4 regions of the Pseudoalteromonas sp. SG45-2 genome follow, and region 1 is predicted to be linked to each of the others. Evidence: predicted binding sites of a transcription regulator. Region 1 holds the regulator's gene; each other region holds the start of a gene.
The links. The regulator sigma-54, encoded in region 1, starts transcription at its own class of promoters, with help from an activator protein. The targets are predictions, from matches to a motif close to GTTGGCACGNNNNTNGNNT.
Positions count from the first base shown of each region.

Region 2: H5116_RS07710 (BON domain-containing protein) is a predicted target of sigma-54. The motif match lies at 6,180-6,198, and genes of this name have one in related genera.
Region 3: H5116_RS00540 (EF-hand domain-containing protein) is a predicted target of sigma-54. The motif match lies at 5,148-5,166, and genes of this name have one in related genera.
Region 4: H5116_RS18360 (EF-hand domain-containing protein) is a predicted target of sigma-54. The motif match lies at 2,082-2,100, and genes of this name have one in related genera.

Region 1 is NZ_JACJEO010000006.1:60,290-68,003, forward strand. Features, by position in the region: gene H5116_RS05600 (YgiQ family radical SAM protein) at 1-583, shown strand, start outside; gene H5116_RS05605 (protein disulfide oxidoreductase) at 752-1,159, opposite strand; gene mgtE (magnesium transporter) at 1,362-2,720, opposite strand; gene H5116_RS05615 (HPr family phosphocarrier protein) at 2,852-3,124, opposite strand; gene rapZ (RNase adapter RapZ) at 3,167-4,012, opposite strand; gene ptsN (PTS IIA-like nitrogen regulatory protein PtsN) at 4,031-4,483, opposite strand; gene hpf (ribosome hibernation promoting factor) at 4,488-4,775, opposite strand; gene H5116_RS05635 (RNA polymerase factor sigma-54) at 4,802-6,301, opposite strand; gene lptB (LPS export ABC transporter ATP-binding protein) at 6,371-7,096, opposite strand; gene lptA (lipopolysaccharide transport periplasmic protein LptA) at 7,093-7,638, opposite strand; gene lptC (LPS export ABC transporter periplasmic protein LptC) at 7,628-7,714, opposite strand, start outside.
Region 2 is NZ_JACJEO010000008.1:103,016-110,729, forward strand. Features, by position in the region: gene secF (protein translocase subunit SecF) at 1-935, shown strand, start outside; gene H5116_RS07685 (GGDEF domain-containing protein) at 1,065-2,852, shown strand; gene H5116_RS07690 (ABC transporter substrate-binding protein) at 2,872-3,681, shown strand; gene suhB (inositol-1-monophosphatase) at 3,735-4,538, opposite strand; gene H5116_RS07700 (VOC family protein) at 4,782-5,198, shown strand; gene H5116_RS07705 (LiaF domain-containing protein) at 5,237-5,905, opposite strand; gene H5116_RS07710 (BON domain-containing protein) at 6,234-6,800, shown strand; gene H5116_RS07715 (YqaE/Pmp3 family membrane protein) at 6,873-7,031, shown strand; gene H5116_RS07720 (hypothetical protein) at 7,401-7,714, shown strand, end outside.
Region 3 is NZ_JACJEO010000001.1:108,486-116,199, reverse strand. Features, by position in the region: gene H5116_RS00560 (VolA/Pla-1 family phospholipase) at 1-1,939, opposite strand, end outside; gene H5116_RS00555 (YciK family oxidoreductase) at 2,146-2,892, shown strand; gene rluB (23S rRNA pseudouridine(2605) synthase RluB) at 2,974-3,846, opposite strand; gene scpB (SMC-Scp complex subunit ScpB) at 3,843-4,433, opposite strand; gene H5116_RS00540 (EF-hand domain-containing protein) at 4,585-5,106, opposite strand; gene H5116_RS00535 (exonuclease III) at 5,332-5,763, opposite strand; gene xthA (exodeoxyribonuclease III) at 6,005-6,811, shown strand; gene H5116_RS00525 (energy-coupling factor ABC transporter permease) at 6,817-7,464, shown strand; gene H5116_RS00520 (putative RNA methyltransferase) at 7,461-7,714, shown strand, end outside.
Region 4 is NZ_JACJEO010000031.1:24,082-31,795, forward strand. Features, by position in the region: gene H5116_RS18340 (amidohydrolase) at 1-759, opposite strand, end outside; gene H5116_RS18345 (calcium-binding protein) at 892-1,128, opposite strand; gene H5116_RS18350 (EF-hand domain-containing protein) at 1,138-1,374, opposite strand; gene H5116_RS18355 (hypothetical protein) at 1,561-1,788, opposite strand; gene H5116_RS18360 (EF-hand domain-containing protein) at 1,813-2,046, opposite strand; gene H5116_RS18365 (sensor histidine kinase KdpD) at 2,377-3,834, shown strand; gene H5116_RS18370 (hypothetical protein) at 3,836-4,381, shown strand; gene H5116_RS18375 (sigma 54-interacting transcriptional regulator) at 4,384-5,730, shown strand; gene H5116_RS18380 (DUF1543 domain-containing protein) at 5,741-6,241, shown strand; gene H5116_RS18385 (hypothetical protein) at 6,272-6,499, opposite strand; gene H5116_RS18390 (multifunctional CCA addition/repair protein) at 6,632-7,714, shown strand, end outside.

The DNA of each region.
Region 1 (7,714 bases):
TCCATTATCAAAAATGATGAAACCAGGTATGGGAGCGTACGATCAATTTAAAGAACTATTTGATAAGTACTCTAAAGAAGCCGGTAAAAAGCAGTATTTAATTCCTTACTTTATATCTGCTCACCCAGGTACAAAAGATGAAGATATGGTAAACATGGCTTTATGGCTTAAATCAAACGACTTTAAGCTTGATCAGGTACAAAATTTTTACCCATCACCTATGGCTAATGCGACGACTATTTACCATACAGAGATGAACTCTTTGCGTAATATAAAAAACAACTCAGAAGTTGTTCCAGTACCTAAAGGCGCACGCCAACGTAGATTACATAAAGCTATTTTACGCTACCACGATGCAGCTGGTTGGCCAATGATACGTGAAGCTCTACGTAAAATGGGTAAAGCTAATTTAATTGGTAAAGGGCCTAACTGTTTAGTGCCAGAAGAAGGGCGCGATGAAAAATCAGGTAAAGGTGGTAAAAAAGGTGGGCGTCCGGCACTAACGCGACATACTGGTTTTAGCCAATTTAAAAAGGCAAACACTAAGCCAAAAGTGGGCGGTAATCGTCAAAGCACACGTTAGTAATTTTATTTGCTAATAGATAAGGCTAATTGCGGTACGCGTTTTTTAGCTTTTGTATACGTAAATTAAGTCAGCTTTGCTCTTTATTATCTATATTATTGTAGGTGATAAAGAGTGAGGTTTTAGAGCCCCTTCTCTTTAGATATCCTGTGCTAAGTTTAGCTTTTTTTAAAGCATTGATGATAACCACAAACGCAATTTAAGTGACCATAACGGCTGAATGCCGGTGAGTCCTTGCGTCATTTTATTATCTTTTAAGATTATATAAGATGGCGTGACTTGTCCCTGCCAATCGGAAAATATCTCCCCGTGTTGATCGTTAACAGTACTGAAGCTGTAGCCTTGCTCATTTAAATAATCATGCAGCTCTTGATCAGAGCCTGATTTTATCGCGATGCTCACGACGGGGTATTTATTCTCGTTTGCGAGTTCGTTTATGGCAGGGGAGGTAATACTACAAATAGGACACCAAGTTCCCCAAAAATACACAAGCGTGGGTTTATCTTGGCTCATTGCTGCTAAATCAATGTTTTGCCCTTTATAATCGATTAATTGTAATTGAGGATTTGCTGGCATGACAGGTTGCCGCCACCAATTGACGGCAGTATAAATGACGAAAAATATAGAGCCATATACCAGTACGCTTTTTAATATGGATACGCTTTTTTGTTTTAGCGTTTTTTTAGGTATGTCATTTTTATGTTTGGTATCCGTTGCCATAGCTACTGATTTACCCTAAGTATTTTTGCTGTAGTTTTTTACATTTAAAGCGTTTAATTTATATCAGCAACCATGTAGCAGTACCTAAAAAGGCGAATATACCAACAATATCAGTCACCGTGGTTAGCACCACACTCCCTGCAAGAGCAGGGTCTATATTCATTCTTTTAAGAATTATTGGAATACTTGCCCCAGCAACACCTGCCACCACTAAGTTCATAAACATAGCGAAGGCGAGTACGCCACCAAGCATAAAGTCCCACTGCCATAGCGCAATAACACCCGCAATTAATAGTGACCACAAAATACCGTTTAGCGCGCCAATGGCCAGTTCTTTCATCATCAAGAAACGTTGGTTTGTTTGGTTTATATGACCTACTGCAATACCACGGATAACAAGCGTTAATGATTGGCTACCAGCAACACCACCCATAGAAGGGACAATACCGTTAAGCACAGCCAAAATAGGGAGCACATCTAAAGTGCCTTCAAAAAAGCTAGCTACAAAAGCAGCTGCAAGTGCGGTTAGTAAGTTAACTCCTAGCCAAACTGAGCGTTTTTTAGAGCTTTTTAGTACTGGCGCGAATGTATCCTCTTCATCATCAAGACCGGCTAGGCTTAATAAGCTATGCTCGGCATCTTCTCGGATTACATCAACGATGTCATCGATAGTAACACGACCGAGGAGTTGGTCGTTATCGTCCACCACTGGGGCCGATATCCAATTATGACGCTCAAATAATTGCGCTACTTCACTTTCATCCATTGAGATTGGGATAGACTCACAATCTTCATCCATTAAATCGCGGACAATTTTTTCTGGCGGATTAGTTAATAATGTACTCAGCGATAAAGCGCCTATAAAGCAGTTATGTTTATCAACAACATATAAATCATCTGTACCCTCTGGTAACTCACCACGCAGTCTAATATAACGAAGTACAACATCGAGTGTTACATCAGGGCGAATGGTCACCGTATCGGTGTTCATTAGCGCACCTGCTGAACGCTCTTGATATGACAGTGCTTGCGTGGCACGTTCACGGTCTTGAATGTCCATCGCGCTAACAACGTCTTTATAGACGGTATCTGGCAGGCTACGTAATACTTCACCTAAGTCATCGTGGCCCATGTCTTCAGTTGCGGCGGCAATGTGCTTAGGTTCCATTTGGGCAATAATGCCTAAACGAACATCTTCAGATAATTCTTCAAGAACATCACCCTGCACATCAGGATCGACCAATTGCCAAAGCAGTCGGCGAATTTTATGCGGTGATGATTCTAATAATAATGCGGTATCACAAGGAGCCGTTTTTGCGAGCATGCGCCTAACTTGAACAAATTGACCACTATTGAGTGACTTCGTCACCTGCTTTAGTTGCTGTAGTGGATAATCTTGTTCAAAAGCTTCTGGCATTGGCGTCCTTTATAAATTGTTATATTACTTTATGGGGGGAGGTGAGTTAACTGGCGTTACTAACCTATTTATTTTATATATCTGTTTTAATTGAAGCACTAGTAATGCGAATATTGTTTTTATAAAACAGATTATTCTTGTTCATTAAAGCGTTGTGCTATTAATTCTCCAACAGCGTGTAAAGCTTGCTCAGAATCAGGGCCTTTACAAACAACTTTAACTTCTTTTCCTTGGCTACTTTCAAGTAACATTAATGCAAGTACGCTATCGCCTGCTGCTTCTTTGTCATCTTGGAATAATGTGATTGTCGCATCAAATTGTACTGCTAATTGCGCAAGCACAGTAGCTGCTCTGGCGTGTAAGCCTAATTTGTTTTTTATTAAAAAGGTATCTTCACAATGCATAACTTACTCTACCTAAGCTGAACAGGTGATTATTCAGCTATATTATTTTTCTTGCTCGCGATGGCGAATTTTTACATTGGGATGTGTCATTGCAAAACTTTCACCGATAGTTTGCGCTAAATACACAGAGCGATGTTGCCCGCCTGTACACCCAATAGCAATGGTTAAATAACTGCGGTTATTTCGTTCTAAATGCGGTAACCACGTTTGTACAAATGTTTGAATTTGCCATGTGAATTTTTGCACTATGCTGTGATTAGCTAAATAGTCTTTAACCGGTTGATCTAACCCATTTAAAGGCTTCAACTCTGGTTCCCAGTGTGGATTTGGTAAAAAGCGTGCATCAAATACGTAGTCTGCTTCTTTTGGTATACCGTGTTTAAAGCCAAATGATTCAAATGTGACAATCAGTTGCTTATCTTTTTTACCTAAAATCTTTTCACGAATAGATTCAGCGAGTTGATGAACACTTAAATCAGTCGTATCTATCATAAAGTCGGCGCGAGTGGTTAATACATCAAGTAATTCTTTTTCTTTTTTGATGGCTAAATCAAGGGGCAACGAGTCTATTGATAGTGGGTGTAATCTGCGTGTTTCAGAAAAACGTTTGATCAATGTCTGATCGTCGCTATCTAAATAAAATAACGTAGGGTTTGCAAAGCCTGGTAAGTATTCAAGAATATCGTTAAATTCATCTTGTTCTTTAGGGATGTTGCGCACATCAATGCTAACAGCAATTTTATCGTAGCTATCAGATACACTGCGAACTAATGAAGGAAGTAGGTTTACTGGAATATTATCTACGCAATAATAACCTAAATCTTCTACAACGCGCAAAGCAACCGACTTTCCAGAACCAGAACGGCCGCTTATGATAATTAACTCCATTTAACACCCTTTATAAAACTATGATTGATCGACAATAACTTGGTAAAGCTCAGTATCAGATTTTGCACTGCGTAACTGTTTACAAAAATCTTTGTTGTTTAGTTTATCAGCAATGGTTGCTAGAGTCTTTAAGTGCTGCTGGTTATCGCCATCTGGTACGATGAGTGCGACAAAAATATCAACAGGGCGATTATCGATTGCATCAAAGTTTATTGGAGTTTCGCTAACGAGCACTAAAGCCAAAGGCTCTTCTGCACCGCTCATTCTTCCATGAGGAATAGCAATGCCACGCCCTATACCTGTACTACCTAATTTCTCTCTGCTCATTAAAGCATTAAGAATATCTTGTTGCGGTAAATACGGAAGTTTGTCGTGAGCAAGTTCGCTAATGAACTCTAAAATTCTTTTTTTGCTATTAAAAAGGACCGCAGCTTTGCTGCAGTCCTGGCATATAAGTGAACTTAATTTCATCATATTAGTGTCGAGCAAGCTTCTCTTTGTGTTTGATTACTTGGCGATCGAGCTTGTCGATCAACGAGTCAATAGCGGCATACATATCTTGATGTTCTGTAGAGGCAAATAGCTCAGCACCGCTTACGTGTATTGTGGCTTCTGCTTTTTGATTTAATTTTTCTACATCGAGAATGACATGAACATTATTAATATGATCAGAGTGTCTTTCAAGCTTCGCAAATTTAGTATTAATATAGTCTCTTAGTGAATCGGTTAATTCTACGTGACGACCAGTTAAGTTTAGTTGCATAAGCATTACCCTCTTAGTTTAGCGTCTTAAATCAGACTTTTACGCTGATTTGACGGTGGAATAGCAAGAGATTCGCGGTATTTTGCGATTGTACGTCTCGCTACTTTAATTCCTTGCTCAGCCAATATATCCGCTATTTTGCTATCACTCAATGGTTTTGCTGAGTTTTCTGCTGCGATTAATTTTCGGATAAGCGCACGTATTGCTGTAGATGAACATTCACCACCGTTTTCAGTACTTACATGGCTTGAGAAAAAATATTTAAGCTCAAATATACCACGGGGTGTATGCATGTACTTTTGAGTAGTTACGCGAGAAATTGTCGATTCGTGCATTTCTACCATTTCAGCAACATCATTTAAAACCATTGGTTTCATGGCTTCAGGGCCATGTTCAAAAAAGCCTTGTTGTTGCTTAACAATACAATTAGTAACTTTTAATAGCGTGTCGTTTCTACTTTCTAAGCTTTTAATAAACCATTTAGCTTCTTGTAAATGTGAGCGAATAAACTGGCTGTCGCCACTTGATTTTACAGTGCGAGACATTGCTGCGTATTGGCTATTAACACGAATTTTAGGCATGCTATCTGGGTTTAATTCGACAACCCAGCGGCCTTTAATTTTTTTAACTGACACATCAGGAATAACATACTCAGATTCTTCCCTTACAATAGTATCTGCAGGTTTTGGGTTGAGAGTATGTATTAGTGTCATTACTTCTTTAAGCTCTTCTTCTTTGAGCTTAGTTTTTTTCATTAATGTACGATAGTCGCGAGCTGCTAATAGATCAATATGCTCGGTTAAAATCATTTTCGTTTCATTAATATAAGGTGTTTCTTTATCAAATTGATTAAGCTGAATACACAAACACTCTTGTAAACTACGTGCAGCAATACCAACAGGATCAAACAGTTGGATGCGTTTTAATACCGCTTCAATTTCATCAAGTTCGACTTCGTTATCATCTTCGTTTTCTTGATTAAAGCTTTCTAAAATCTCTTCGCAGCTTAGTGTTAAAATACCTGAATCATCGACAGCTTCTACAATAGCAATAGCAATAGCTTCGTCTGTAGGGCTAAATGGCGTTAGTTGTAATTGCCACATTAAATACTCATGGAGCGTTTCAGTAGAGGCGCCTTGGTATATTGATTCGTCTTCAGGCATTGGACCTGATGAGGCTGCAGGAGCGGCACTCATGTACTCATCCCAACTGACATCCATAGCCATGTCGTCACTTAGCGTGTCTTTTGCAAGTGCTTCACCAGTATCTTGTTCGTATTCGCTCGGAGCATCATCAGCAGATGCGCTAACAGTTATGTCATCGGTATCAGCTTTTTGCTCGTTTTTACCAGCAGCGTCTTCGGAATAGTCTGCCTCTTCAACCTCTAATAGTGGATTACTGTCGAGAGCTTCTTGTATTTCTTGCTGGAGATCCAATGTACTGAGTTGCAACAAACGAATAGCTTGTTGCAACTGTGGAGTCATTGTAAGTTGCTGGCCCATGCGCAGCTGTAGTGATTGCCTCATGTATCTCTAACAATCCTTTTATGTTGTTATAATTAATACTAGCAGATGCTTAAAGACATGGCGTAAATGTTACAGCCTAAATTGCTCGCCTAAGTAAACATCGCGTACTGTTTTATCATTTAATACGTGTTCTGGAGTACCTGATGCAATCAGCTCCCCATGAGAAACAATGTAGGCTTTTTCACAAACATCAAGGGTCTCTCTTACGTTATGGTCGGTAATTAATACACCAATCCCACGATTTTTAAGATGTTCTATTATTTTCTTTATATCTAATACCGAAATAGGGTCAACACCGGCAAACGGTTCATCCAGTAATATAAATTTAGGATCTGCTGCCAGCGCTCGTGCTATTTCTACACGACGACGTTCTCCCCCCGATAATGCCATACCTTGGCTATCACGAATGTGTTGTATGCTAAATTCATCTAATAAGTTATTGAGCGTGTCTTCTCTGGCTTGTTTATTTAGTTCTTTGCGCGTTTCTAAAATGGCCATTAAGTTTTGATAAACAGTCAGCTTTCTAAAAATCGATGACTCTTGTGGTAAGTAGCCTATGCCTAATCTAGCACGACTATGCATAGGTAAAAGAGTAATATCGTTATCATCAATAGATATTTTACCTTTGTCGCTAGGAACAAGCCCTACAATCATATAAAAAGTCGTTGTTTTACCAGCACCGTTAGGGCCAAGTAAGCCAACTATACTGCCAGCTTGTACTTCAAGGCCGACGTTTTTTACAACTTCACGACCTTTATAGCTTTTTGCCAATAGTTCTGCTTTTAATGTGCTCATGGTTGACCTTTATCGCCTTTTTTACTTTTTTTAGCTTCGATCGGTACTAAAATTGTGTGAACGCGGTCAGTTGAGTTTTCATCTTTTTCGGCACTGATGAGCTGCTGCTCTATGTCGTAGGTAATGCTTTTAGCATTTATTTTTTGTCCGGCTTGCGAAACTTGTGCATTACCAACAAGCGTTAAAAAACGCTTAGATACATCATAACGTACTTCGTCAGCACTGGCGCTCATAGTCGTGCCGTCTGATTGCTTTTCTTCAAAGTGCGCAGGGCTACCTGTGGCAATTAATAATTGTTTATTATCACCAAGTTCATCACGTTTGTGTACTTCTAGGCGATCGGCTGTAATGCGGCGATTACCGTGAATAATCTCAACGTTTTTCTCAAAAATACCCACATTAGCTTTCAATTGACCTTCTTGCTTGTCGGCACTTATTGAAATTTGATTGGCAGCAGGTTGCGTGTTTTGCTCTGCAGCACTACTATTAAACGCTAGTATAAGTGTAGGAATTATAAGTGATTTTAATATTTTATTGGTCATAATATATGGTTCGCGTATGGTTAATTAGTTTTATCACTTCGGTTTTCAAGTCGGCTTCTAGGCCTTTACCGGTGAT
Region 2 (7,714 bases), on a different contig from region 1:
GTTTGGGTAGTAGAACCCTTCGTTTCATGTCTCTTCGAAAAGTGGCTATGGGTTTCTCGACGCTACTAATTTTAGCGTCGTTTGCATCAATTTTTATCAAAGGCCTAAACTTTGGTTTAGATTTTACCGGCGGTACTGCGGTAGAAGTGGGTTTTTCACAACCGGCTGACCTTAAAAAAGTACGTGATGCACTAGCTGATAATGGTTTTGCTGATGCATCAGTGCAGCTATTTGGTTCAAGCCAAGAAATTTTAGTTCGCTTAGCACCACGCGGTAGCGATGTAAAAGCTGAAGTAATTGGTAACCAAGTAATCGATGCACTTAAAAAAGCAGACGACAGCGTAGTAATGCGCCGTATTGAATTTGTAGGCCCAAGTGTAGGTGAAGACTTAAAAGAGCAGGGTGGCCTTGCCATGTTAACTGCGCTTATTTGTATCTTAATCTACGTTGCGTTTCGTTTTGAATGGCGCTTTGCAGTAGGTGCGGTAGGTGCACTACTACACGATGTTATCATTACTGTGGGTTTATTTTCGGTATTAGGTTTAGAGTTTGATTTAACTATATTAGCGGCAATTCTTGCGGTAATTGGTTATTCACTCAATGATACGATTGTTGTATCAGACCGTATACGTGAAAACTTCCGTAAGGTACGCATTGACGATACGATAGAAATTATTGATATTTCACTTACGCAAACACTTAACCGTACACTTGTAACATCAATCACGACTATTTTAGTATTGATTGCCTTGTTTGCATGGGGCGGACAAACCATTCATGGTTTTGCAACTGCATTACTGTTTGGTGTGTTTATTGGTACTTATTCTTCGATTTATGTTGCAAGCTCTGTTGCTATAGCAATGGGCGTAAGCAAAGAAGATTTAATACCAGAAGTAATAGAAAAAGAAGGCGCAGACCAAGACGCTATGCCGTAACTAGGTTTGTACTTAATAAAAACCGCTCTTATGAGCGGTTTTTTTATGAGCGCATTTTTTTGCGCAATAAAAATGTCATACACACTTGGTACTTTATTGCTCCAATCAAAATAGTTGTAAGGCAAATACGTGACGATTCAGCGCAAAGTATTAGAGTACATTTTAAAAAGCGGTGAAATAACAACGCTGTTTCAGCCTATTTTTGATATTAGTAATCAAGTTATTTTAGGTTACGAAGCACTTAGTCGAGGACCTAAAAATAGCCCGTTAGAAATGCCTAATACGTTATTTAAAGTTGCCCATGAGGAATGTTTAATTTCGGAGCTTGAATTACTATGTCGCTCTAAAGCGATTGAAAACTTTGTAAGGCTTAACCTACAAGGTAAATTATTTTTAAATGTAAGCCCTAAAACACTACTAGACCCTTGCCACCCTAAAGGGGAAACATTGCACCTAATAGAGCAATTTGGCTTAGCTGCTAACCGTGTAGTTATAGAGGTTACTGAGCAAGAAAAAGTAGATGATGGCTTCTTGTTATTAAAAACGATAGCCCATTATCGAGAGCTCGGTTTTACTATAGCAATAGATGATTTAGGCGCTGGGTATTCAGGGTTAAAGCAATGGTCTGAACTATGCCCTGATTTTGTAAAAATTGACCGCTATTTTATTGATCATTGTGATGAAAGCGAAGTTAAAAAAGAGTTTTTGAAATCTATTACTATTTTGGCCAGAGCTACTAATACTCAGGTTATTGCCGAAGGCATCGAACGTCCAGAAGAGCTTACATTTGTAGAAAACTTAGGCATTAGTAATGTACAAGGGTTTTTACTCGAAAAGCCAAGCATAAAGCCAAGTGAAGATTTCAGCTCAGAGCAACTAAAAGCTCTTTCATTTACGCAATCAAACACATTGTTTGATCAATCTATGGCCATAGGTCGCTTATCGGTTACGCAACCTGCAATAAGCAGCGACACTCGCTGTAAAGATGCGCATAAGCTCTTTGAGCAAGATAAATCACTCATAAGCATTGCAGTGTTAAATACTGAAAACCAGCCAGTAGGGTTACTTCACAGAGATCAATTAACAGAAGTTTTTGCAGCGCCCTATGGGCATGCTCTTTACGATAAACGCCCCGTTACTGCACTGATGGATAAGCAGCCCTTAGTCGTTGACGAAAACCAATTACTCGATACCGTAAGTAAACAAATAACTGAGCAAGACTTTGATATACGCCGCCATATAGTGATAACCAGAGAAAACGCTTATTTAGGTTTAGCGCCGCTTCGCGATATTTTAAAACACATAACCGAAGAAAAAATACGCCATGCACAACACGCTAATCCACTGACTATGCTCCCTGGTAATGTGGCAATTAATGAAGCTATAGAGCAGCGATTAAAAGGTAGTAATCCGTTTTCACTCGCGTATATAGACTTAAATCATTTTAAGCAATTTAATGACTTATACGGCTACGCTAGCGGCGACAGTGTAATTAAACTATTAGCTGATGTAACAGTGCAAGCGTGTAAAAATAGTGCTAACTTTGTAGGACATATAGGTGGCGATGACTTTATGGTGGTGTTTGATCAGCACAACGCGGTTGATATATGTAATACCATTATTGAGCAATTTCAACTCCAGTCTCGTATATTTTTTACACCTGAGCACATAAAGAGCGAAGGGTATTGGGCCACAAATCGTGAAGGAGAAAAGCAATTTGTGCCGCTACTAACGTTATCGATTGGCTTAGTTGAGCCTGATTTACAACAATGTAAAAACAGTCACCAAGTTGCAGCACTCGCAACTGATGCTAAAAAAGAAGCCAAACGTTATCGCCATAGTTATTTGTTTATTTGCAAACGTAAAGGGCCTGCGCCCGCAGTGGTGCGCCTAGCAAGCAATAAGCAGGTAATTTAAATAAAAATAGGTAATTATTATGTTGCCAATAAAAATCTCGACCAGTGTACTTGGTCTGCTTGCAAGTTTTGCACTTATGGCGCAAGAGCAAATAATTAATGTAGCCCAAAAGCAAGATACTCAAAACGCACGAGAAGAGTACTTAAGTGAGCTACTGGTACGTGCACTTGAGAGTGTTAACTATCCTGGGGTTATTAGGATGACTCCCATATCAGATCAGCAAAAACGTAAGCTCATAAACCTAAATGATAACGAACTAGATATGTATTGGAGTATGAGTAGTCCAGAGCGAGAGGCACTTGCTTTAGCTATTAAAATACCACTATTTAAAGGTTATATAGGAAAGCGGGCTTTACTCACTAATAAACAAAACGTAGCACGCTTTAAAGACGTAAAAACCCTAGAGCAGCTAGGAGAGTTTTCAGCAGTGCAGGGTCACAACTGGCCAGATACAAGAATAATGTCCTATAACGGCTTACGTGTAAGGCCGCTTACCAATTACCAAGCCATGTTCACTTTAACGAGCCGTGGGCGAATAGATTACTTTCCTCGCTCGTTTATTGAGGTTAATTCTGAGCTTATTGAAAACAAACAAAGTAACTTAGTCGTTGTGCCTGATTTATATATAAGCTACCCAACGGGTATTTATTATTTTGTGACTAAGAGTAAACCCGAATTGGCAAAGGCAGTAGAGGAGGGCTTAATATTAATGCAGACAAACGGCGAGTTTGATGCATTATTTAATGAATACTTCGCAAAGGATTTAAATACACTACCTTATACAAAAGGTAAAACAATAGAGATTAAGCTCGATAACCCTTATTTTTAGGCACAAAAAAAGGAGCCTAGGCTCCTTTTTAGTATGCTATTAATAGCATTTAATTAGCGAAGTAACGACTCAGTTAATACTGGACGAATTTCGCGGATAATTGCTTGAGTCAGTTTTGGTGAACCACAGATAATATTGCCGCTGTGGTTATAGTTATTACCACCGGCGAAATCTACAACCATACCGCCCGCTTCTTTAACCATTAGTTCGCCCGCAGCAGAGTTCCAAGGTTTTAAACCAATTTCAAAAAATCCATCAACACGGCCAGCTGCAACGTATGCCATATCTAAAGCAGAACAACCTGCACGGCGAATATCAGCAGTGTGTACAAACAATGCTTTAAACGCTTCAGTGTATGCATCCATGTGGTTTTTGTTTTTGAAAGGGAAACCAGTAGCAAGTACAGTGCCTGCAAGAACCGTAGTTTTGCTAACGCGTAGACGTTTACTGTTTAACTGAGTGCCTTGACCGCGAGATGCAGTGAAAAGCTCACCACGAATTGGATCATAAATAACAGCTTGGTCTAAACGACCTTTAACTTTAAGTGCGATAGAAACCGCGTAATGAGGGATACCTTTGATGAAGTTAGTTGTTCCATCGATAGGATCTACAATCCATTGGTAATCATCATCCTTGCCTTTATGCTCACCTAGTTCTTCACCAACAATTGAGTGAGTAGGGTAAGACTGTAAAATAGTGTCACGAATTACGGCTTCGGCTTCTTTATCAATGTTAGTTACTAAGTCGTTAGCGCCTTTTTGTTGCACTTCAACTTTTGATAAATCTTCACTTGCGCGAAGTAAAATTTTGCCTGCGTTGCGCGCAGCGCGAACCGCAATGTTTAACATTGGATGCATGGTATTACCTTTGGGTTGTAAAAGAACGTTTATATATTTCAGCCGGCGTATTTTAGCGACTTTTGCCATAAAGTAAACAATAAACCCCAAATACTTGTGTTTGTTTTTTATACAAGATTGAAAAGTTTATATATTTTTAAAAAATAATTATCTGCATTTAAATAAATTAATTTTAAATAACACTTTACCTAAAGTTAACTTGAGGTTTTATCGTGCTCCTAACTTAACTGATAGGATAACATTATGTATTTAGAGCACGTAAACTTAGTCGCGAGTGATATAGATAGTATGCTTACATTTTATCGCGCTGTATTTCCACATTGGTCGATTAGAAGTGAGGGCAGAGGCGATTGGCATGGAAAACCAAGACGCTGGGTACACTTTGGAGATGACACGCATTACATTGCGATAAGCAGTCATGGTGAAGGTGAAAACAGAAACTTATCGGGCCATCAAATTGGTTTTGCACACTTTGCTTATGTAACTAATAATTTAAGCGCAGTAGTAATGCGCTTAAATAAAGCGGGTTTTACTCTAAGCAAGCAAGGTAGCGAGAATCCTTTCAGAAAGAATGTCTACTTTATTGATCCTGCAGGGTTTGAAGTTGAGTTTGTAGAGTATTTAAGTGATATACCAAGCGAGCGAAATAACGATTTATAATAAAATACTAAGCAGCACGCTAAAGTGCTGCTACTCAATTATAGTGAGCGGTTATTATTACCCGTGCCAAACTGGGTTTTTAGCTCATTTGCAAAGCTCATAAATTTTTCTTTAATTGTGCGCTTTATTTTCACTTCAACCGAGCCCATTACTGCCTTTCCTTCAATATGAATTGTAGGGCCTTGGCGTTTGTTAAGCGACACAGATTTATTTTCAAGGCTACTTAAAATACAAAACATTTTAGACACTATATTGACATGCTCTGGTACGTAAATTTCATCGCTACCAAAAATACAGTTAACGTGAATAGTTACATTTTGATGCGCAAAAATAGCATCGGTAAAATCAAGCACCACCGATCCCATAAAGTTACTCAAATATATATTTTTTGGTACAACCCACTGACCACTTCGCTCGTTAGATCCTAAAATACTGCGTAATGTAAAATCATCATCACTGTTTTGCTGTGCACTATAATGTGGTGTAAATTGCGATTGTTTTTCTGCTTTATATTGCTGATCGGTATTAAGTGTTAAGTCTTCTACTAAGGCTAGCAGTGCTTCGTTATTAGGTGCATCCATCGCATTATCTAAACGTCTTTCGAATGCATCAACAGAAATAACACCATGACTGTAATTATAAATTAATTGATCAATCACTTGTTCGCGTACTTGCTCTATTGGGCGGTCTTCAACTTTTACAGACATGAGTTATTCCTTATTATATTTACTATTGATACTGCTCTTGTAGTTAGGCTGCAAACCGCGTACCAAATATAATTTCATTAATTATCAATTGGTTATTTTTTAACGGTGTTTTTTGTTTTGTTATATTAACGATAGATTAACCAAAAGAGCAATTATCTAGCTATTTTCACTATTTGAGAAAGTTTTACCGAGTAGCCTGTAAATAGTTACACAAACATAGATAAGGTTTTATCTTTTAATTAATTCAAGCCTTTGAATTTTAAGTATAAATAAAGTTGGCCTGAAGCTCGCATTAGTTAAAGTGTCTTTAATCAAAAGGAGAAAGATTATGAAAACATTTAACAAATCTATTATCGCAGCTCTAGTTCTTGGTACTACGGCTATGGGTGCCCAAGCAAACAGCTGGGAAAACGAAAGTAAAGATGCTTGGATTGATGGTAAGGCAGAAACCGTTCTACTTATGAACACTAATCTAAACAACTTTGACATTAACACTGATGTAAAAAATGGCAAGGTAGTACTTACAGGTAAAGTTAATAGCGAACTCGATAAAGAGCTAGCAGAAGAACTTGTACTTAGCCTAGATGGTGTAACTGATGTTGATAACAGCCTTACTGTTGTTAAAAGCATGGACACCGAAGATAAAAGCAACGACATGATGGACGATGATGATAACGACCTAACGGACGCTAAAATCACCACTGTAATCACAACTCGCTTCCTGTTTGACTCAGAAGTAGGTGGTACAGACATTGATGTTGATACCGACAACGGTGTGGTAACTCTGAATGGCTCTGTAGAGTCTGAAGCTGAAAAGCAACTAGCAGTTAAAATTGCTAAAAATGCTGAAGATGTTCGCGACGTAGTTGATAAACTAGCTATTGTTGCTGAATAATACAGTATAGTTAAGGCCCAGTAATACTGGGCTTTAAGTCTTTTCAATGTTTAATTTAAATGGAGTTTGATCATGGATATTATTCGTATAATACTTTCGGTTTTATTACCGCCATTAGGTGTGTTTTTGCAAGTTGGCTTAGGTATGCATTTTTGGTTAAATATTCTATTAACACTGCTAGGTTATTTCCCAGGGTTAATACATGCAATCTACATTATTGCGAAAAAATAATGACAGATTATATATTGTGTAAGCCGACTACTGAGGTTTAGCTAAATACTTTAGTACCGATCGGCTCACAATACTAGTTTTTAGAGAGTTTTTAGATTAAATCCAATTTTTAAAACTCTTCAACCCATTAATTCACTTCCTTAACTCACTCCCAATATTATTTTAAAACTATACTTATTGTTTACTAATAAGCTTTCCAGCTAACAGTCGCGCTCAGATTCTGATTTGATGCCATTTAGGAAATCTTCAACATTAGTGTGTTTATACATCCATAATATACAATCAAATACCTTATTATTTAGTGACAATATTACCTTCACTTCTAGTGTTATCATTAAGCTAGGTTTTTAGGCATGTTGAGGTAGTTAATTGAATATTCGACTTATAATGTCAGGCGTTGTGTCATTCATTTTTTATTTTAGTTGGGCCTTCTGGGCAAATAGTGCGGCAGACATTGCTAAATCGGTCACTTTTCAAGCTGCATTAGTGCAAGGGTTGTATAGTGGATTTGTAACGCTTGCGTTCGTAACTCCAATTATTTGTATGTTTCATTCTAAAACACCACAAAACGTCGCAATACGACAAAGTTTTAATTATGCAATTAACTCTAGCGCCTCGTATTTAAGTAACAAAAAAATAGCAGGCGTACTTTTTGCGCCTATTATTCCGATTACTGTTCAATC
Region 3 (7,714 bases), on a different contig from region 1:
AAGCTACATACTCGTTATAACCACAGGTTAAATATGCTTCCATATCTGGCAATACTGCACCACAGTTAGACACTGCATCAACTTGTAAATACGCGTTAAACTCATCAGCTTCTGTTGTACCTGCTTGTGAAAGTACTGAACCTTGAATAAATGGACCAAATGCAGCTGATTCTAGTAAGAAGCTAGCTATACCGCCGCCGCCGCTTGCAAGTGCTACTGTGTTTACATTAAATAATGGGTCAACGGTTGGCGCTAATGGGTTATTAGCTTGTGCAATAAATGCAGGGGCTACAATAGAGCCTAATGAATGACCAATGTAAGTTACATCTTGCGCATTAATCGTTGCATCATTAATAAAGTTTAGACCTAAACGTAAACCTAATAAATCAGCCGCTGATTGACGTAAGCTATCACGCGCAACAAGTAATGAACTTAAGTTCATGTAACTAAGCACAGAACCCGTTGTTGCATTAAAGTCGTCTGTTCCATCACCATCAACATCTATTCCACGCTCACCATGTCTTGGATGGTCAATAGCAACTGTTGCAAAGCCTTGAATAGAAAGCTGCGCCGTTAAAGCAAGCATACTTTCTTTTTGTGTTGTAATACCGTGTTGCATAATAACAACTGGCCATCCGCTATCAGGCATTGCGATAGGATCTAATTGTAACTGCGCACGTACACCATTAATTATTGGTAAAATAGGCTTAGTAACTTGCACTGGCACATTTGCCATGCTTTGTACTTTTGGAATGGAGTTATATTTTGTTAAATGACGTGTGCTATCTAGTCCTAAGTCACGTAATTGCCCGTCACTTAATGCAGAACATAAACCATCATTTTCACTAATAGGATCTGTCGGAAATGCATCACCAGCAACGGCCTTGTAACCGATTATTGCCACCGCGTTATCACACATACCTTGCCAATATGTATCACTTAAATCACTAATATCAGTACCCGTTGGTGTACCTAGATACATCGGTAGCATAATGCTACCTTTTTGATATTGCACACCAGAGAAAGCAGCAGACACTTCTACACCCTGAGAAGCAAATACCTGTTGCACATTTACCATAGGTTGTTCAGGAACTTGAAGCGCAGGCGTTGGCATCGCAGGCTGTTGCAAACTTGCAGCTAGCAATTTTTTAATTGTCCCAAGTACTGGCCCCGCAGACTGAATAGTCATTGCGCTAGAAAAAATAATATCTTCTTTTGTTATATTTCCTGAACTTACAACTACATTTTCGTAACTGTTAACAGCGCCCTGCAAACCAAGTTGGGCTTCTGTAATTAATGGCGCTTCTTGCTTAACCAGACCATAAGTAGAAGAAGGCTCGATAGAGCGTCCTAATGAATCTTTAAGACCAGTAGTTAGTACATTGATGTATGAGCTACCTGCCGTAAATGGTTTTAAAGGAATAATTGCAACGGCATCACCAGAAGCTTGAGTAACAAAATCAACACCAAAAGTAAGCTCACCGACCAATTTACAAGCTGTACCGGCAGCAACAACTGAACATTCTGCGTCAGTTAAACTTGCACCCATTACTACTTCAAAAATGCGAACTGTACCTGGTGTCCCAGCAGACGTTTCATCTAAGCTAACATTTGGTGGGAATGTTAAATCGATTTTATAAGGAACCTGAGAAGACCAACCGTCAAGTGCGCCTAGAGCAAGCTGAGGATCTGCATAAGCTGCTCGAGAAATAGACACATTGTTGTCATCTAATTCTCCAGGAATATTAAGTGTACCGTCTTGGGTTCCACTCATTAATAAATCATTAGGTACCGATAAGATACCTGCAGCAGGGTCAAAAGTAACCGTTGCTGTTGGAATAACGGTTGCTGTGTCGTTCTTAACATCTTCTAACGTTTCTCCGCCGCCACAACCTGCCAAGGCAGCTGTAACAGAGAGTGAAAGTAGCATTTTTTTCATATTGTTGGCTCCGCACATATTTTATTTTTATAGTGTGTTTAATCAGTGTATTAAGTTAAAACAATGTAATCAGGTTATTAATGAGACATTAGACCAGTTAAACTTAACGTAAAGTTTCTATTTTCGCCACCTAATTTTACAATAAATTCGATTACTTCACGTTTCGCTATGTTAAAATCAAAAAAAATAGATGAATGGGTACTTTTATGCACACATATCAAGCGGCTGAAAACGCACTTAAAGATAAAATTATTTTAATAACAGGCGCCGGTGATGGTATTGGCCGAGTAGCAGCAATTACGTATGCAAAATACGGCGCTACAGTTATCTTATTAGGAAAAACAACTAATAAACTTGAATGTGTTTACGATGAAATTGTTAATGCTGGCTACCCTAAACCTGCAATAGTCCCTATGGATTTAAAAGGCGCAACGAAGCAAAACTACCGTGACCTTGCTGCAACAATCGAATATCAGTTTGGACGCCTTGATGGATTGCTTAATAATGCAGGTATTTTAGGGTCACTCGGTCCGCTTGAACATTTTTGCTCATCTACGTTCGAAAACATAATGAAAGTAAACGTGACTGCACAAGCTATGATCACTAAAGCACTTTTTCCTGTTCTTCGTAAGTCTGATAATGCATCGATAGTATTTACGTCATCAGGTGTAGGTCGAAAAGGTCGTGAATTTTGGGGGCCTTATGCCATCTCAAAATTCGCAGTAGAAGGTATGATGCAAACATGGGCATGTGAAGTAGGTAAAACGAATATTCGTGTAAACTGTATTAACCCAGGTGCAACGCGTACCTCTATGCGTGCAGCTGCATACCCTGGCGAAGATAGAGAAACGCTTGCTACACCAGAGGATTTAATGCCTACATATTTATATTTAATGAGTGACGATTCTAGTAATGTGAATGGCGAATCGTTAGATGCTCAAGTAAAAAAGTAATTTAGAGTTTAAAAAATTTAAACAACACATTAAAAAAGCCGCAATTAGCGGCTTTTTTGTGTGCAATAAATAACTAATTTATTATTTACGTTTGGTAGGCTTAACACGTTGATTGTGTTTTTTAACTGCTTTGCGGATCTGGTTGATTTTAGCGCGTTTATCTTTGCGTTTTTCAGGCATAACAGAAAGCTTAGTTTGTGTCTCGCGCCCTAATTTAACGGTTTTGCGTAAGTAGTTTACTGTTTCTAAATCATACTCCATCCAACCACCTTGTGGCACGCGCTTATCAAGCTCTAGTTTACCGTAACGAATACGAATAAGACGAGATACTTCCGCATCTTGAGACTGCCATAAACGACGTACTTCACGGTTACGTCCTTCATTTAACGTTACGTTAAACCAGCGGTTAACGCCTTCGCCACCCATAGGGGTTACAGTCGTGAATTTGGCTGGACCATCTTCAAGCTCAACACCACGTAGTAAGTTTTTAACCGTTTCATTGGTTACTTCACCAAATACACGCGCAGAGTATTCACGCTCTACTTCATAGCTTGGGTGCATCAAGCGGTTAGCTAATTCACCATCATTAGTAAAGAGCATCAAACCCGAAGTATTAACGTCTAATCGGCCAACCGCAATCCAACGCTCACCATCAATACGAGGAAGTCGGTCAAATACTGTACGACGCCCTTCTGGATCTTTACGTGTGCTTAACTCACCTTCGGGTTTGTTATACATAATCACACGACAGATTCTATCTGCTTTTTCTTCAATCTTTACAGTGTGCCCGTCAACACGAATCAAATCGGTTTCTTCAACACGGTCTCCTAACTTTGCCACTTTACCGTTTACACTAACGCGGTTTGCATCAATGTATTTTTCCATTTCACGGCGTGAGCCTACGCCTGCACGGGCTAAGACTTTTTGTAACTTTTCACCTTGTATAATACTCATTCGGATGGTTCTCTCACAGAAGGATCGCTCAATAACTGGTTAATTTTACTTTGCTGCTCTGTTGGCAGCGCAGGTAAGTTTTCAAGTCCAGTTAACGAAAAATAATCTAAAAATTGTTTAGTAGTTGCATATAAAGCCGGCTTACCCGGAACCTCTTTATGCCCTACCACTTTAACCCACTCTCTTTCGAGTAGGGTTTTAATAATATTCGAACCCGTAGTAACACCCCTTACTTGCTCAATTTCACCGCGCGTAATGGGCTGCCTATATGCAATAAGTGATAATGTTTCCAGTAAAGCACGCGAGTATTTTGGTGCGCGTTCTTGCCACAAGTTATTTAACCAAGGGCTTAAACTACTACATGCCTGAAAACGATAACCGCTACCAACTTCAACTAAGCGAATACCACGAGTTTGAAAATGTTCTTGTATTGTATCTATTGCGTCGTTTATTCGCGCCATAGAAATAGCTAAATCTATTAATACAGTATCTTTAAGGTGGCGTTTACTCACAGGCTTATCTGCAACAAAAATAGCTGCTTCAATGATCTCAACTAGTTGTTCATCACTAATTCGCCGACCAGCCATACACACCCTTAACAAATAAAAATACACAGCCATCTATTATGACAGAACAACGCCAAACTAGGAAAATATATCTACTAAATAACTAGATTTTAAACACAAAAAAGCCAGTGATTATCACTGGCTTTTAATTTACTCTTTAAAACAACAAATATTAGCTGTGTTTAATGGCTTCTAATGCATCATCTTCAGCTACTGCGTTACCGTATTTTTTAATGTAACCCATAAACTCGCTTTTACTGATGCGCTTATCTTGGTTTTTATCCATGTAACCAAAGTGATTTGAAATATCATCATCGTTACCTTCAACTACCGAAATATAGCCATTACTGTCGTTATCTAAGCTCGAAAAGCTGCTTTCAATTTTATCGAATTTAGCGATTTCAGCTTTAAATGCCGACTCACTTACTTCAGAATCAGTGGCTACTTTACCATTGTTTAACTTCATGTAAGTGTTGAATTCTTTGCGGCTAATTTCGTTATCCATATTGGTATCAATATTTGAAAAATGGCCCCAAATGCTATCGTCATCAGCTTCAACTTTTGAGATGTAGCCATCGCTGTCATTATCTAAACTTGCAAAGTCACTGTCTATTCTTTCAAGACCTTGATTAGATGAACAAGCCGCTAGGCTTAATGATGCTAAAATAGTGGCTGCTAATGTTAACTTTTTCATAAGACGTATCCTTCGTAATTAATTAAATGTCACTTTAACTAATACAAATCCAATGCCAATAATAGTTAACTTATAAGAATCAACAACTTAATCTTGATTGGTGCATTTATTGAACAGTTTCAATGAGTTAAGCTTGCAAGCTTTGCAAACAACCTTGTAATTTTTGCAAAAAAATACCCGGTAAAACCAGGTATCTCAATTTTAGTTATATAGTTCAGCTAATAATTAGATTGCTGCGTTTTGGTAGCGTTTAACAAACTCAGTAACGTTTTGACCATTACATTTTAATGAGTTTAAGTTACCAATTTTTTGGCGAACAGGTGCTAAACCTTGTTTTAAAGCCGTCATACATAATTGAGTTTCTTGTTGAGCATCTTTTGCAAATACTTCTACTTTCTCAACTGATGCGTTGCTTAATGCCGTTTTTTTAGCAATATCGCGAATATCTTCACCATTACATAAAATGCTTTTAGAAAAACGAGATAAGTAAACACCGTGCTGAGCAGCTTCTTTACGAGCAACACTAAAGCCTTCGTTTGCGCTTAGTACACATAACTTAGACTCAATTTTATTATCTTGACTGAAGTAAGTATTGCTTTGTGCTGAAGCAGTTGCAGATGCTAATAAAGCAGTAGCTAAAAGTAGTTGTGTTTTCATGAGAGATCCTATTTGAACGAGCTAAACAAGTGAATTTCGCGCATTATATATTCAATAAAGTTAAGTTCAATTGAATTTTTTATTTATTTAAAATAATTAATACTGCATTTACAATGTTTAAACTTTACTCACCAATTGATCAACATTTGTGCAGCTATTTTCTCATTTCAGTCATGTTATGTACGCGTATTTACTGATACAATTTAATTCATTAAATAGATCCAATTTTAAGGTAAATTTTATGAAAGTGATTTCTTTCAATATCAATGGTCTGCGTGCTCGTCTCCACCAATTACAAGCAATTATCGACAAACATCAACCAGACGTTATTGGCTTGCAAGAGATTAAAGTTCATGACGAAGCATTCCCACTAGAAGATGTACAAAAAATGGGATATCACGTCTACTTTCATGGCCAAAAAGCCCATTATGGCGTAGCTATGTTATGCAAAAAAGAGCCTAAATCGGTCTTAAAAGGCTTCGCTACCGATACAGAGGAATCTCAAAAACGCATGATAAGCGTCACTGTTGAACAAGATAACGGTCGCGACCTTACAGTCATGAATGGCTATTTCCCACAAGGTGATAATATTAATCACGAAACTAAATTTCCTTATAAACGACAATTTTATAAAGATTTAATGACACACCTTGAAACCAACCACACCCCTGATCAAGACGTCATTGTTATGGGCGATATCAACATATCACCCACCGATTTAGATATTGGTATTGGCGAAGTTAATGCAAAGCGTTGGTTAAAAACGGGTAAATGTTCTTTCCAACCGGTAGAGCGTGAATGGCTTGCAACATTACTTAATTGGGGCTTTAAAGACACCTTTAGAGAACAAAACCCAGAAACAGACGATCAATATTCGTGGTTTGACTATCGCTCTAAAGGGTTTGTAGATAACCGAGGGCTTCGAATAGATGTAGTACTTGCGACTAATGAGCTTGCAGCACGCTGTATAGATACTGGTATTGACTACGAACTGCGCGGTATTGAAAAACCCTCAGATCATGCCCCTATATGGTCAACATTTAAGTAATTACTATGCTCAGCATAACAATACAAGGGCTACTTTGGGCCCTTGTAATTATTATTGCCCTACTAAGCTTTGATAAAAAAACATATAAAACATTGCTTAATACGCCAGCCCGTCAAACTGGAGTTCTTGCATGTGCGTTAGTGTTTGCAGTGCTTTGGCGAATAAAGGCTGGCATTTTAACTGGCCTTGATTTACACATCCTAGGTGTTACGGCTGCTACATTAATTTTAGGCTGGCGATTGACTATTTTAAGTAGCCTACTTGCCACAGCGCTACTCGCTGCCTTTGGTCAAATTGAACTTGAGCTGTTACCAGTACAACTGTTTATTGGTGCGTTTATTCCTATTTTATTGAGCTATCTTGGCTTTATAATTAGTTACCAATATTTACCTCGTCATTTTTTTGTTTATATATTTGTTTGTGCGTTTATAACCGCAGGATTTATAGCCTGTATAAAAATAGGCCTAGGTGCTTTACTTTACTTAGCTATAGGGCAATACAATTGGCAAGAACTTGCAGATAACTACGTTTATTTAAGTGCCATAATTTGGTTTCCTGAAGCAATGCTCAACGGCATGGCTATAACAATTATGATCACCTATCGCCCGCATTGGGTAAAAACTTTTTACGATAAGGACTACCTAGACTCATGAGTCTACAATATCAATGCCCGCTATGTAACCTCGCACTTTTGAAAGCTGATTCAACACTTCGTTGTGCTAATAACCACAGCTTTGATTTTGCCAAAGAAGGGTATGTTAATTTACTGCCTGTGCAACAAAAAAATTCAAAACAACCAGGCGACTCCCTTGAAATGGTACAAGCTAGACGCGCATTTTTAGAGCGTGGATACTACCGCTTTTTACAACAAAATCTTAGCGATTTAGTCGGTCGAATAAGTGC
Region 4 (7,714 bases), on a different contig from region 1:
CCATGTGGTTTTATCAATACCTGCATCGTGAGTAGAGGTAATGCCTAAACTTAATAAATGTTTACCAGCTGCATCTAGTGAGTCACTTATATCTTGTTTTGAAGGGGCTGGCATATGCTGTGTAATTAGCGATTCTGCTTTGTCTACAAAAATACCCGTAGGATTGCCAAATTCGTCTTTAATTATCTCACCGCCTTCAGGTGCTTTTGTTTGGGCGGTAATACCTGCAAGTTCGAGCGCTTTTGAATTAACCCAAATGGCATGGCTATCAACTCGAGAAAGCACCACAGGTCGATCGTTAACTACTTTGTCTAAATCTTTAGCCGTAGGAAAGCGTGTATCAGGCCATAGCTCTTGGTTCCAACCTCGCCCTATAATCCAACCTTGTTTGTTATCGGCAAATACTTTTAGTTTATTCGTTACTTCATCAACCGATTTTGCACCGCGTACATCAAGTTGCGATAAATTATCGCCAAGGCCAATAACGTGCCCATGAGCATCAATTAAGCCTGGTAATAAGGTATTACCGTGCGCGTCAATTAGCTTGGCATCTGGGTAGCTATCTTTAAGTGTATCGCTACCTAGTTTTACTACCTTGCCATTTTTAATAACGAGGGTAGTAAACTGCTGTACTTCACCTTGATATAAAGGGGTATAACCGTTGGCATTATAAATTACTTTTGTTTGAGCAAGAGTGTAACTAGAACTAGCGCAAAGGCTGGCTAGTATGAGTGGTTTGATTATTTTTTTGAGCGACATAAGGCATTATTTTTTATTGTTAGTGCGTTAACACTAGCAAACCCAACTTTATAATACCAATATGTGAGACAAATTATGATGAAGAAAAAAGCAGTAAAGCTAGAACATAAAATATCTAGCTTTTGAAAGGGTTTATTTACTAGCGTATAAACTGTATTCACTTAGCGTTAGCTTGCCGTCTTTGTCTTGATCGTAGCTTGAAAACCGAGACCACAAAGCGGGGTCTACAGCGGTTTCTGAACGTGTTAAAAAACCATCCTGGTTTCTATCAAGTTTTTCAAATTGCTCTGCAACATTGTTGCTTGCAGCAAAGCCTAATGTGCTAAAAATACTAAACGCAAAAAGCGCTATATAGCTTGTTTTTTTCATGAAAAATACTCAGTAGAGGTTATTGGTAAGGTAATTTTTAAATTCGATTAACGAAATTTGGTTATCTTGGTTTTTGTCCCATTTTACAAATGTGTTTAATAGCTGTGGTTGGGGATCAAGTTCGTCATGCGTTAAATAGCCACTTTTGTCGCTATCGAGGTGATCAAAGCGTTGCTTTACATCAAGTGCAGCGGCATCAAAGCTTAATAGCATTAAGATGCTTATAGTAAGGGGAAGTATCTTCATGGTGTTCCTTCCAAAAGATGTATTTAAAGTTTGTGGCTAAAATAAAGTGAAAAGGAAAAAGCACTTGCCGTAATTTAACTCCCAACATTAAATCCTTTTACACACTCCCTCAGGGATTATGGCAAATGCTTTTAATTCCAGTTTACCTATAACAAGCTTAAGTAAAGCTTAATCAGTAATTACTCATTAAGGTTTAAAGCTTTCAAATTCTTTTTTTGAGACCTTTTCATCACCGTCTTCATCTAAGTCGGCAAATTGTCTCATTACTTCCTTATCTTCCTTTGCTTCTGCAATTGAAATTTGTCCGTCCATGTCTTTATCTAAGTGGGCAAAACGCACATTTGTTGGCGATGCAATTACGGTGGCACTAATTGCTAAAAACATTAATGAAAAAGCGGCTATAAGTTGTTTCATAATCACGTTCCTTATTAAATGAGTTTATTGAATAAATTTTTTGAATTCATCTAGCGACAATTGCCCATCTTGATTAGTATCAATTTGAGAAAAATTCTCGTGTAACACAGCATCTTCACCTGCTTCGGCTTCACTTAATGTGCCGTTACTGTCTTTATCAAGTTCGTTAAAAGTCGCGTGAACGTCCATTGCGTGTGCATTAGCGCCTAAAAAGCCTAAAGCCAGTAATGATGAAATTACTAAAATGCGTTTGTTCATAATTATTTCCTTATTGATTAAAGTTATTACTCCTATTACAAAAATGGTGCCAATAATAATTGTTGTTATTTTTCAATTGGTTATTGTTTTAGCTTTAAGCCAGTGAGAAGTTTTTACTGGGTTTATTGTAATTTTTGTGCGCCTTTTGCAACACTATTTAATGGGGTTAAAAGGGAGTTTATTAAAATCAACGAGTTACGTTGTCTCTATTTGGCGACACATTGTTTTGTAGTGCTGGCTGTTAATCGTATTAAATATAATTGCTGGTTCAGCTAGTGTATAAGGTAAGCACTTAATAATAGAACGCTTAACTTAAAAGGACTAAACGAAATGCCAGCAACCATAGCTAAAAAATACCAAGCAATGCTTAACTGGCGGCCTAATTTAATTGGGCAATTTGCAATGAGTATGCTGCTTTCGTTACTGCCGCTTTCTATAGTGGTGATCGTATTTTTAAATGCGCTTAATAAGCAATTAGCGGTTACTCAAAGTATTGTGAGTAACAACTACCAAGTTACCAAATCGTTTAACACTTTAAAGCAAGAACTCAACAGTCTTGAACGCGCCACTAGGCAAAACTGGGTATTAAAAAGTGAATCGCTTGATAAGCTCATTGTCGATAAATGGCAATCATCCCTACAAAGCATTGATGAACTCAAATTTGTAAACACGAATAAAGAGTATATCCACCAATGGCAACGCTTATATACCACCTTACAAACCGCGCATGTAAAACTCGTTGAGCAAAAACAGCAACAAGCTGAGCTATTTGTGCCAGTGAGCGATTTAATTGCTGAACTTACTTTATGGTTACGTGATAAAAACGAAGCGCAAATTACCAATAACCAAAATGAGCTTACAAGCCTGCAAGCTTCATTTATAAACTGGCTGGTGGCACTTATTCCACTGACTTTAATTGTTGGGGGAGGCTTTTTATGGCGTATAAGTGGGCGACTAAAAGGGTTAACTACGGTTATTGATAAGCTTGGGCAGGGGCATTGGCAGCAAAAAATATCTGTGAAAGGTTCAGCTGAGCTTGTTGAGCTAGGAGAAAAGCTCCAATGGGTACAAGAACAGCTTCATATGCTTGAGCAGCAAAAAGATACTTTTTTACGCCATGTAACTCATGAGCTAAAAACGCCGCTTGCTTCAATGGTTGAAGGCACTGACTTATTAACTGATGAAATAGTAGGCCCAATTACCGCTGAGCAAAAAGCAGTGCTTGAGCTTATTAGCCAATCTATGGTGCGCCTTCGCACAATGATTGACAGTTTGCTGAGTTATAATGCGATTCGCACCAGTAAAGACAGCTTAAGCGAAGTTGAATTTAGTCTTCTTATTAATAAAATTAATAGCCATTTTGAGCATCGCTTAACTGCGCGTGAGCAAGCTCTGCAGTGGCAAAATACTTTACCTAACAAACCGCTTGCTTTACCTAGTGAGCTTATTGAGATGATTTTAATTCAGCTTATTTCAAATGGCTTAAAATTTTCAGAGGATAAGCAAAGCGTTACTATTAATTTAGCGCTTGAGCAAAACCAGCTTTGTATCGTTGTACTTGATAAAGGGTGCGGTATTAAAGAGCAAGAAAAAACTCAAATTTTCAGCGCATTTTATCAAGGTAAACACAGTAAAAATGTTACGCTGCAAGGCAGTGGACTGGGTTTAACTATTGTAAAAGAGTCTGTTGAACAGCTGAGAGGTACACTTAGTGTTGAGCATAACGAGCCACATGGTTGCCGGTTTTCAATTAAAATTCCCATAACAAAAAATCTAGGAGTTAATTAACATGCGCTTGCGTTTAATCGCTATTTTATGTGTGCTCAGTAGCAGCATGGTTATATCAGGTTGTGAAATTAATAATGGGCAAGAAGAGCGTGTGTCAATTACACCTGCACCTGTGGTCGATACAAAAAAAACGACCGACAAAAACAGTAATCCTAGTCCAAAACCTAGACCAAAAATTGAACCAAGCTATCCTCCTGCAGAGCAAGTTATTGCATGGCACGCTAATCAGTGTGGTGGATTTAAATTGATACCTAGCAAAGATGTTTTTACAGGCGAAAACGAGCTTAAACGCTTTTTTAAGTTCATGTGCTTAAACATAAATGATGATCCAAATACGGTAATGACTAAGTTGCTAAAGCTCGATCTTGCTTACTTTTGGCCTGATGACATAAAGCAATATTTATGGCTTCAAAAGCAGCAAGTAACTATGCAAATAAATGCTAAAAAAGAGCAACAAGCACTTAATAATAAAATGCAAGAAACCCTCTCATCGTTAGCAACGATTGAGCAGCAACTTTTACTACGAGAAGAAACGAAGGAGCAGTAACGATGGCCGCAACTAAAGTACAAGGTGCAAAAGTATTACTCGTAGACGACGACGCTAGCTTATTAAAACTGCTCGCTATTCGTATCGAATCAAAAGGATACGAAGTGACAACCTGCGAAAGCGGCTTAACCGCACTACAAATACTTAAAAGCCAAGTGTTTGATGCCGTAATAACCGACTTACGCATGGATGAAATGGATGGTATGGCACTGCATCGTCAGCTGCAAAGCCGCTACCCTGCATTACCTGTTATTATGATGACAGCGCACGGCTCAATTCCTGATGCAGTAGAGGCAACTAAACAGGGCATTTTTGCATTCATAACTAAACCAGTGGATAAAGATGAGCTATTTGACAGCCTTGCTAAAGCGATAGAAATTCATGGTGTTAACGCCGATGAAGCTGCACCTAAAAGTAATATAGTTACGCGCAGTGGTGCAATGCTGCACTTGTTAGAGCAAGTAAAACTACTTGGGCCAACGCAAGTTAATGTACTTATTTCGGGGGCTAGTGGTACTGGTAAAGAATTACTCGCACAGGCGATTCATCAGCATAGCCATGTAAGCGGTGGCCCTTTTGTTGCAATTAACTGCGGCGCTGTACCTGGGGAGCTTTTAGAGTCCGAATTATTTGGTCATAAAAAAGGCTCGTTTACGGGTGCAATTAAAGATCACCAAGGTTTGTTTCAACAAGCACAGGGTGGCACGTTATTTTTAGACGAAATTGGCGATATGCCGCTTAACTTACAGGTTAAGTTACTGCGCGTATTACAAGAAAAAACAATTCGCCCAGTAGGTTTTCAAGAAGAGATAGCAATTGATGTACGCATAGTGTCGGCAACACATAAAAATCTTCCTGAAGCTATTTTAAACCAGCAATTTAGAGAAGATTTATACTATCGCTTAAACGTAGTTAATTTAAAATTACCGCCACTGTGTGAGCGCCGCGAAGATATAAGCTTATTAGCACAGCACTTTAGTGCAAGCATTGCTAAGCGCATGAACCAAACTGAAAAACACTTTGCAAGCGATGCTATGCATGTGCTTGTACGTTACGACTGGCCAGGTAATATCCGCCAATTACAAAACGTAGTAGAACAGGTTGTAGCATTAACGCCAAGCGATGTTATTTCAGAGCACTTAGTGTTAGCTGCGCTAAATAGTAATGAAAAAAACGTAGAACCATTATCACTAAACGACGCTAAAAAAGAGTTTGAGCGCGACTATGTAATTAACACTTTAAAAATGGCTGGTGGTAACGTAGCTGAAGGCGCTAAGCTTGCCAAACGTAACCGTTCAGACTTTTATAAGTTGATTAAAAAACATAATATTGATGTAGATAATTTATAAAGAGAAGCAAATGCAGTTATTTATGGTGTATTTAGGTGGTCGAATTCAGGGTTGCCACATTGAAATGCACGATATTCGCTTTGTAGTAGGGGAGAATATAGAGCAAACCTACTCAAAGTTAAAAAGCCAATGGGTAGGCGACAGAAGTAGTGTTCACATGGATAGCTACATGGCAATTAATCATATTGATGGCTTTAAAGTAGAAGTTGTTGATAGCTATGTAGAGCAAAATAAACAACTTTATTTTGTAAATTTAGGCGCTTACAGAAGTGATTCCATGGCTGAGCAACATGACTTTGCACTGTATGTTGCAAGCAGTAGCCATGAAGCTAAAGAGCGCGCTAAAAACGATTTGCTCGCAGGGCTTAGTCATATTCATAAAGATGATTTACATGATGTGGACGATTGCTTTGCCATTGATTTACTCGACAGCCAGCTAAACATTAAGCTCACGCCCAGCGGTATATCGCAGCCGATAAAGCCAGACTGGTTTGGCTATCACATACTTTAAATTATAATAAGTAGCTAAAACAGAGTAGGATTAAGAGTCCTGCTCGTTTTGCTCATCTTTTTCGCTTTTAGCCGCCATTTTAAACGCCACAATAACCAACCCAAACATAGCAAACGGCAGTGCTGCCAACATGTATTCAACCACATTACTGTCTTGAAAATTTGCTTGTAGTAAAAAGTGACCCGCCACACACATTAAAATAACCACTAATAAAATGGGTAGTAATATGAGTTCTTTTTTTGATGAATGGTTTTTCATTAATTGTGAGGCTATAGCTAAAAATAATGCGCCATTGTAATGAGCTTACTTAAGCTTGGCAAATACCGCAGAATTTTTTAATTAATGATATGATTAGCGTCAAACAATTGGGCAAGTGTTATTGGGAATAAAGTGAAAAGTAACTTAAAACAAGTTTACCTCGTTGGTGGTGCAGTGCGCGACAAACTGCTAAATATAAAATCAAAAGATAACGACTATGTAGTGATTGGGGAAACACCAAAAACGATGGAATCGCTTGGTTTTGTGCCAATAGGTAGTGACTTTCCGGTTTACTTACACCCAAAAACAAAAGAAGAATACGCACTGGGGCGCACAGAGCGTAAAAGTGGCAAAGGCTATACAGGCTTTGTGGTTGATGCCAGCCCAACCGTTACGCTAGAAGAAGATTTAGCAAGGCGTGATTTGACCATTAATTCAATGGCGCTTGATGAACACGGTAATATTATTGACCCGTTTAATGGCCAAACTGACTTACAAAATAAAACACTGCGCCACACCACTGAGGCATTTGTAGAAGACCCTGTTCGAGTACTGCGTATTGCCCGTTTTTTAGCGCGCTATGGCAGCGATTGGCGTATTCACCCAAGTACCTATGCATTAATGCGCGAGCTTAAAAATAAAGGTGAGCTAAATCATTTAGTACCTGAGCGCGTGTGGCTTGAAACTGAAAAAGCACTGGGTGAAAAGCACCCTGAGCTTTATTTTGAAGCACTGCAAGGTTTAGGTATTTTTCCAGAACTTGAGCGCATGGTTAATGTACCGCAACCGGCAAACCATCATCCTGAAGGGGATGTATTTGTGCATACTATGTTGGTACTTAGGCGTGCAGCCGATTTGAATTTTAACTTAGAAGCACGCTTTGCTGCACTTACCCATGATTTTGGAAAAGCGCTGAGTTTTAAAAAGTATGGAAACCTACGAGGGCACGAACGCGAAGGTGTTGCAGTTATTGAGGCGTTTTGTGAGCGCTTAAAAGTGCCAAACCGTTTTCGCGATGTTGGTGTACTCACCAGTGATAATCACACCCTTTGCCACACGATTGATCAGTTAAGGCCGCAAACCATTCACAAGCTAATAGTGACTAACCTAAATGCGTTGGTACACCCAGAACGTTTTATAGCATTTACCCAAGCATGCCAATGCGATGCACAAGGGCGTGGTGAAACACTGGTCGATAAGCCATACCCGCAAGCA